One region of the Shewanella sp. SACH genome, then DNA from elsewhere that is predicted to be linked to it. Evidence: predicted binding sites of a transcription regulator. Region 1 holds the regulator's gene; the other holds the start of a gene.
What was found. The regulator LexA, encoded in region 1, represses DNA repair genes until DNA is damaged. The targets are predictions, from matches to a motif close to TACTGTATNNNNATACAGTA.

Region 1 (4,365 bases):
CCGCCATTGGGCTGGTGGCAGGCTGCGCAGTGCCCGAGGTAAACTTGCTCACCTTGAGTCATCAGATCCTCTTTGCTAAGGGTCTGTGATAAAGCGGCTTGAGCGGCTTCTGCCGCCGCGCCTGCGGCTTGTTTCTGCTCCGTCACCCAAGCTTCAAACTCGGCTTCGGGTATGGCTTGCACTACGATCGGCATAAAACCATGGTCTTTACCGCAAAGTTCGGCGCATTGACCACGGTAAATACCGGGTTTGTCGATGCGAGTCCAAGCCTCATTGATAAATCCTGGGTTGGCATCTTTCTTCACGGCAAAAGCAGGTACCCACCATGAATGGATGACATCTTCAGAGGTCATCAAAAAGCGGATTTTGCGATTTATCGGCAGTACGAGCGGCTTATCGACTTCCAATAGGTAGTGTTCACCCTTGGTTTCGGTACCGTCGATTTGGGCTCTAGGGGTTGCGAGTATGCTGTAAAAATCAATGTCTTGATCGAAATAGCTGTAATGCCATTTCCATTGGGAACCCGTGACTTTAACGGTCAGATCGGCGTCGCTGGGATCTTCCATCGCAATTAAGGTTTTTGTCGCAGGAATCGCCATTAAGATCAAAATGATAAATGGCAGAATCGTCCAAGCGATTTCAACTTTAGTGCTTTCGTGAAAGTGGGACGCGACAGCGCCTTTGGATTTTCTGTGGTTGATCATGGCGTAAATCATCACGCCAAAGACCACAAGGCCAATGGCGCAGCAGATATACAAGATGGTCATGTGCAAGTGATAAACCTTGCCACTGATCTCGGTTACGCCAGGGGTCATGTTGAACCGCATGTCCGCGGCGGCCAACGGTGGTGCGAATAACACCACGAGTAAACAATACAACAATTGCTTCACAAGACTTCTCCTCTGCCAATTGCGAATAGCAACTACAAAGAAGAGCAACACAGTAAGTCTCAACTCTATGCAAACTCTTCAGTTCCCAAAAAAGCTTTTTTGACTTCAACGTGCGTTGGCGGCTGTTACTTTTAATTAAGTATTATTACTGCTGGTATTAGCCACGCTGGCACATACGACTGAAATAAATCTGTTCTCTATTTTTAGTGGCATTTTGAACGCGATAACGGCTCGATTTATTTGCCACGGGCGGCGATATATCATCGCCGACTAAACCAACCATACTTGCTGTTTAAATATTGATCAAGATCACTTATTTATCTAATTGTCTGAAAAATTGCCAAAAAAAAGCCTCACATTCATAGGCGAGGCGGCTTTCAAGGTAAAAAATTAAATGAATATTTAATGCACAGCGCTAAAAAAAGATTGTTGGCCGAAGAGGCTACCTTGCTCAATGCGTACGTCGCCATGTAAGTGACTGTTTACGTCTTCTAGCACTATGCCCATGGCGCGGGCACTTTTAGCGACAATTTGTAGGCGACGATTATCGCGTGCATCCAATGATTGGGTCCAAGTAATAACCGCACTGGACGTACCACTTGTTAAGGCTTTTTCCATCGCCCACAGGGTTTCGACTTCATCTTTAGCGTGCACCAGCAAGACTCTATCCATACGCACGCCAGCGTTGGCGAGCATTTGTTTGTAGCCAATACTCGGTGGGTTGATGAGCACTAACCAACGGCCCTGTTGGCTTAACTGGGCGAGTTGCGCGCTCAGATGAATTAATTCTTGGCGACCTTGAGTCTTCGTTGGCATGCAGGCGATAGGTGCATGGTGCCAGTCATAGTCAGCATCACGGACTTCATCGAGCCACAAGCCCGGATGGCGGGGTGCATTGCCAAGTAGTTTGTTCATAGCCAATCTCCATTACGGATCACACCGACGGCGAGTCCTTCAATTGTTAAACTTTGATAGCCTAAATCCACTTTAATCGGGGAATAGTCTTCATTTTCGGCGTGTAGATAGACCACATTACCTTTTTTTTCGAAACGTTTAACAGTGACATCGTCGTCGACTCTAGCGACAACCACTTGACCATTTCTAGCTTGTTGTATTTTATGAACTGCCAGCAAATCTCCTTCGAGAATGCCGATATTCTTCATGCTGTCGCCTTTAACCCGCAGTAAAAAATCGGCGGCGGGATGGAACATGCTTGGGTCGACTTGGTAGTACTGTTCAACATGTTCTTGGGCGAGAATAGGTTCGCCAGCGGCTACTTGACCGATAAGCGGTAAACCTGTTTCAGTTACTTCTTCGACTTCCGCAGTCAGACGAATGCCCCGCGATGTGCCTGGCATGATCTCAATGCAGCCCTTTTTCGCCAACGCTTTAAGATGCTCTTCAGCCGCATTGGCGCTCTTAAAACCTAAACGGGTCGCGATTTCTGCCCGAGTGGGTGGCATGCCAGTATCGGCAATATTTCGTTTAATTAGCTCTAAAATTTCAGCTTGGCGTGGCGTCAAAGGTCTCATGGTGTTTCCTGTTTTTCTATACAGTCACTGTTAGTATATACAGTATTATTTGCAGCGCAAGTATTAACCACTTTTTAGCTATGTTGGAGAGAATTAGCGAATATTACCCATAGTCTGGTATTCTACCGGGCTAGTAAACGTACTTAATTGCATAAGAATAATGCCTAAACACGACTCTCTTTGGTTGAAATCATTACGCTGGATCCAAAAACACTTAGTGCACACTATTGTTGTGCCTCAGGATCCCTTTGCCGATCTGAATCTGGATGCCTCCAGACCCCTTGCTTATGTGATGAAAACGGAATCGCTGAGTGACATCGCTGCCCTGAGCGAAATTACGGCTAAGTTAGGACTGCCGAGCCCCTATGAGCCTTTAGTGGCAAATGGTGTGATTGCGCCTCGGGTTGTCTGCCTTCAAGGGCGTAAGCCGCTGTTTGGTGAGCGTGCCGGTAACGAGCCTTTCCTCGAATGCTTTATGCGTTTATTGGCCGTGCATAAGGAACGCCCTGAATTAGACATTCAACTGGTGCCCGTGAGCCTGTATTGGGGCCGCACGCCAGGAAAAGAAGATGACACTATGAAGGCGGCTGTGTTTGAGCGGGAAAACCCGACTTGGCTGCGCAAGTGCTTGATGATTTTGTTCTTAGGTCGACATAACTTCGTACAGTTTTCAAATGCCGTATCTCTGCGATACATGGCCGACGAACACGGCACTGACATGGGGATCGCCCATAAGTTAGCGCGGGTCGCGCGGGTGCATTTCCGTCGTCAACGTAAGGTGATGACTGGACCTGTGTTGCCAAATCGCCAAGCACTGTTTCATTCGCTGCTCAAATCCGAGTCGTTGCGTAAAGCGATTCAAGAAGAAGCGGCCAACAAAAAGATTTCTGAGACCCAAGCGCGCGAGACGGCTATTGAGTACCTTGATGAAATCGCAGCAGATTACTCAGATAGTTTAGTGCGTATTGCCGAGCGTTTCCTAACTTGGTTGTGGAACAAGCTTTACAGCGGGATCAACATCAAAGGCGCCGAGCAAGTTCGCCAGTTGCACCATGATGGCCACGAGATTGTCTATGTGCCTTGCCATCGCAGCCACATGGATTACCTGCTGTTATCGTATATTTTGTATTATCAAGGCATGGTTCCGCCGCACATTGCTGCTGGTATTAACCTCAATTTCTGGCCCGCTGGACCTATGTTCCGTCGCGGTGGTGCCTTCTTTATCCGCCGTAGTTTTAATGGCAATAAACTGTACACCGCAGTATTCCGTGAATATTTAGACCAACTGTTTGCTAAAGGTTATTCGGTGGAATACTTCTCCGAAGGCGGCCGCTCACGTACCGGTCGTCTATTGGCGCCAAAAACCGGCATGATTGCTATGACGATGAACAGTGTGCTGCGCGGTATCGAGCGTCCGGTAACATTGGTGCCTGTGTATTTAGGCTATGACCATGTGATGGAAGTGGCGACGTACCATAAAGAGTTAAGTGGTAAGAAAAAGAAAAAAGAATCTGTGTGGCAGGTGTTTGGTGCGATTCGCAAACTTGGTAATTTCGGCCAAGGTTATGTGAACTTTGGCGAGCCGATTACCCTGCAAAACTTCTTAAATGAGCGCGCGCCAAACTGGCGTACTGAGTTGGCCGATGATCCTGAGCAAAAACCAAGCTGGTTAACGCCAGCGGTAAACGTGCTGGCGAATCGAGTGATGACAAATATTAACGATGCTGCAGCGGCGAGTTCGGTGACCTTGACGAGTTTAGTGTTGCTGGCGACAGATCAAAATGCCTTAGAACGCAGTCTGTTGGAGCGTCAGCTTGATCTGTATCTGACCCTACTCAAAAAAGTGCCTTACACTACTTATACTTCGGTTGCCGAAGGTGATGGTAAGCATTTAGTGCAGCAAGGTTTAGAGCTGAACAAGTTTGTTGTTTGTGCCGATCCTT
Region 2 (4,365 bases), on a different contig from region 1:
TTTTATTATCTTTATAGATCTCGATAGCCGAGACTGATGGTACTAAAAAAATTGCTGCAAGCGCAGTTGCTACTAACGTCTTGTTCATTTGGTGCTTAACCTTTTTTTGTTTATGTTCTGCCAACGTCATTCCGTTGTTATATTTCCTTACAATTTCCACTTAAAGGGTAGCAAATTATCAATATCCCCTCAAAGCGAAACCTAAAGAATATGTCGATTAACATCACAAAAACAAACCAGTTAACCTCTACAAAACAGGTTAAAACGCTACATCCGCCACCTATCGCAACACATAAGGAACATTAAAAACACTATATTAACAGCAACTGCTTTGACGCAATATCCATGTAGTTTAGTTTCATTATCGAAAATACCGGTTCTGCAATAGGGCCAATTTGCTTATCAATGTAGTATTGGTAATCAATTGGTGACGTTCTGTACAGTAAGGGTTCCGGTCCATTTACAGTAATCAGGTAGTCAATTTGCGCCCCACGCTTGCCAAAAGAGACATCACCTGTTATGCCGCATAGTTGCTGGGCGACTTTAACATGTGGTGAAGATTTAGCCGTGTAATCTTCAATATTGCGCCGCATGCGTTTACGAAATACCAAATCATTATCCAACTGACCATCAAGCAGTTTTTCAAACACGCTGGCTAAATAAACACTGATATCCCTTTGGTTAAACATTCGCTCATAGAGTGACTCTTGGACTTTGCGCGCTAAGGGGCTCCAATCACTACGCACTTGTTCCATCCCTTTAAAGGTGAGCTCAAGTTCATCGCTCGCATTGCGCCACGCGCCAACATAACGTTTTTTACTGCCTTCTAATGAACCTCTTAAGGTTGGCATAAAGAACTGCTCGTAATGCCGCTCAAACTGTAACTCGAGAAAACTCTCAACTTGGTGTTCAACACAGATCTTAGCCTGCCACTTAGCATTGATATCCTGTGCTAATGATTTACCTAAGGCGTTAATGTCTGAGAGATCAGGCTCGCTGCCAAGCCACACAAAGGTCGAATCCGTATCGCCGTAAATCACTTGATAGCCCATCTCTTCTATCCATGCGCGGGTTTGTTTCATGATTTGATGGCCGCGCATTGTGATCGAACTTGCCAACTTGGCATCATGGAACACGCAGCCTTGAGAGCCTAAAACCCCATACAGCGAGTTCATGATAATTTTTATCGCTTGAGATAACGGCGCATTGTGCTCACGCTTAGCCTTTTCGCGCTGCTCAGATAAGGTTTGAATTAGCTTAGGTAAAATAGGCTGTTGCCGACTAAAACGGCCACCGAGAAACCCCGTAACACAGTCAGACTCAGGCAACTGCAAACCTTCAATCAATCCCTTAGGATCGATCAAAAAGGTGCGAATAATGGAGGGATACAGACTTTTAAAATCGAACACTAAGATGTGTTTATAAAGACCCGGCACAGAATCCATCACGTAGCCGCCAGGACTTTCAATGCCCTGACTCACAGGCTCTGCTGGAGCGACATAACCCGCGCGATGTAAATGTGGTAAATACAAATGATTAAACGCCGCCACCGAAGCCCCTACCCGCCCCAGTTCTAAACCTGTCAGTTCGGCACGCGCGAGGGCAAAATCCCACAATTGAGTGTGAGTAAAAATATCCCACACTAGGCGGCTATCGGTAAGATTGTAATGGGCTAAGGCTTGTTTATCGGTCTTAAACAGCTGGTCAATTTCTTCAACGCGATTATCGACGTTATGAATGGCCTTGCCTTCACCTAATAGTTGCCGCGACACAAATTCCAACGAAAAACGCTCAAAGTGATAAAAAGCGGCTTTAAGCCAATCGATACCATCGAGTACCACACGACCAGATAAGACTAAGGTTTCTGGGCGAAACTTATTGTCAACTTTCCAATCGAGCTTAGCACCACCGCGGCCAATGGTGAGCGGAATACGATGTAATAATGCACGGCGTGACAATAGCGCAAGATCGAAACTCACCACTGACCAACCAATAATAAAGTCAGGATCAAACTCATGGAACCACGCGATTAATCGATGGATCAGCGCCGCTTCATCGACCACCCATTCAATATATTCGGGGGCGTTTGATTCAGCTTCGCCCACCATAATCACTTTTTCATAAGTCTGCTTGAGGCTGCCTTGCCCCACGTCTCGGCCACTGTCTTGACCATATAGCGCGACCGAATAGAGTAAGCCCTCAAAGCTGCATTCAAAATCCAGTGAGATACAGCGTAAATTCACCGCCGTTAAAGGGGCAATACTCTTAGCCCGCTCGGCGATAAACACGGGCAGCGAGTTAGCCTCAAGGCTATCGCTAGTCGGCGCAGAGAAATGCCCTAAAAATGCCACATCCAGCGCCACAAACCGCTCGATTAAATAACGCTGTTCAGGGCGAATATCCGCTTCAAATAAGGGAATGTCGGCATCTTTCGCGATGCGCTGTAAGGTACGTAAGCTATTGCTCGATTTAGCATAAACTCCACTGACGGCGCCGCCTTTAAAGCTTTTGAGCGCTAACGGCACAAACCGCAATGCTTGACCCGGCGTTTGTAACTGTAGAGCCGCCACATCCGTTTGATGACAAAAACAAATGTGTTCGGTGCCTTGCACTTCCACCAGCACAGGGCCTTGGGCGGTCGCCAGATAATACTGCAACACTAAACTCCCATGACGATGAATCGCATGGCGTGTTAAGACTCGACCTTGTACACTAACGGCCGTTGTTGCCTCTGGCTTCATCGCATGGGTTCCCAAATCGTATAGCTACTCAATTTAAATGCCGCCAAATGGCAGAAAAGTTTCTTAGGCTATGCAATCACTGTTATTATGTACAGCATTAATTCGATAAAGTAGTGACGCATGTTACCTGACAATGTAAAAACCCAGATCCGCACCATCTATAAGGATATCGCTACCGCCTTGCCTCATTTTAGGCCGCGCCGCGAACAAAACTATATGGTGGCGGAAATCTCTAAGACCCTCGCCGGCGACTATGACAAAGATAGACGCATCATAGTGGTCGAAGCAGGGACTGGTATCGGTAAATCATTGTCTTATATTCTCGGTACCATTCCACTGGCATTAGCGAGCAAGAAAAAAGTCTGTATCGCCACCGCGACCGTCGCCCTGCAAGAACAATTACTGCATAAAGACTTGCCCTTCTTCCTTGAGCAATCCGGTTTAAATTTCCGCTTTGGCCTAGTCAAAGGTCGACAACGTTATGTGTGTCTATCGAAACTGGCGATGCTCATCGGTGACGACAACAGTACACAAATGGCCATGTGGCAAACTAAGCCTGACAATAGCCAAGTGGCTATGATGCATGGCCTGTTAAAAGACTATAACGAAGGTCGCTGGAACGGTGAAATCGATACCTTAGCCGTGCCGCTGCCCGACCATCTGTGGCAACAAATCGCCTGCGACAAACACAGCTGTCATCGCCAAGTCGCCAGTCACAGAAATTGCCCGTTCCATAAAGCCCGTGAAGATGTCGATACCTGGGACGTGCTCATTGCCAACCACAGCCTGTTATTCGCCGATTTAGAATTAGGTGGCGGCGTGATTTTGCCCGATCCAGAAGACGTGTTTTATGTTATCGACGAGGCACATCACTTACCCATTGTGGCGCGGGACTTCTCCAGTGCGCAGGCCACGCTGAGGGGCGCCTGTGACTGGCTCGAAAAAATCGGCAAAACCTGCGCTAAGTTACAAAACCAAATAAAGAGCAACAACATCATTGCTCCCGCGCAGGCGATGCAAGATCACTTAGGCGATCTTATCGCCCAGCTCAATCAAGTGGCTCACTACTGCGATACCCAGACAAAGCACTTTGCCAATCCTGAAAACCGTCTGCGTTTTGAGCACGGCAAACTGCCTGACTCATTACTTATTCTGGCCGAAAACCTTGCTGTGACCTCTAATCTTGCCCTCAAGCAGTTTAATAAAATGCTGTCGCTGTTGGCAGAGGCGATTAAAGATGGCGACATTCCTAAACATCAATCCGAAGCACTATTAGCCGAAACCGGATTTATGCTGCAAAGGCTCGAGAATCTACAAAAATTGTGGAAGATGATGGCCAAGGAAGATAAACATAAAGGTGCACCTATGGCGCGCTGGGTTGAGCTCATCACAGGTAAACAAGTGGATTATCTGTTTAGCGCCTCACCTATCGAAGTCGGCTTTATGCTGGAATCCATGCTATGGCAGAAAGCCGCGGGCGTAGTTTTATGTAGTGCCACGCTGCGCGCACTCAATAACTTCGACCATTTTGTGCATCAAGTCGGTTTATCACTCAACGATGGCAGCCGTTATTTAGCCTTACAATCGCCCTTCGATTATCCCAATAACGCGACACTTTATTTAC

Region 2: a site for LexA is predicted at 2,819-2,838, ahead of dinG (ATP-dependent DNA helicase DinG). Genes of this name have one in related genera too.

What each region holds. Positions count from the first base shown of each region.
Region 1 covers NZ_MPDG02000004.1:103,396-107,760, reverse strand. Annotated here, with positions in the region: gene coxB (cytochrome c oxidase subunit II) at 1-890, opposite strand, end outside; gene BM607_RS15995 (SulA-like leucine-rich domain-containing protein) at 1,293-1,805, opposite strand; gene lexA (transcriptional repressor LexA) at 1,802-2,422, opposite strand; gene plsB (glycerol-3-phosphate 1-O-acyltransferase PlsB) at 2,583-4,365, shown strand, end outside.
Region 2 covers NZ_MPDG02000001.1:651,847-656,211, reverse strand. Annotated here, with positions in the region: gene BM607_RS02690 (porin) at 1-88, opposite strand, end outside; gene BM607_RS02685 (DNA polymerase II) at 312-2,741, opposite strand; gene dinG (ATP-dependent DNA helicase DinG) at 2,862-4,365, shown strand, end outside.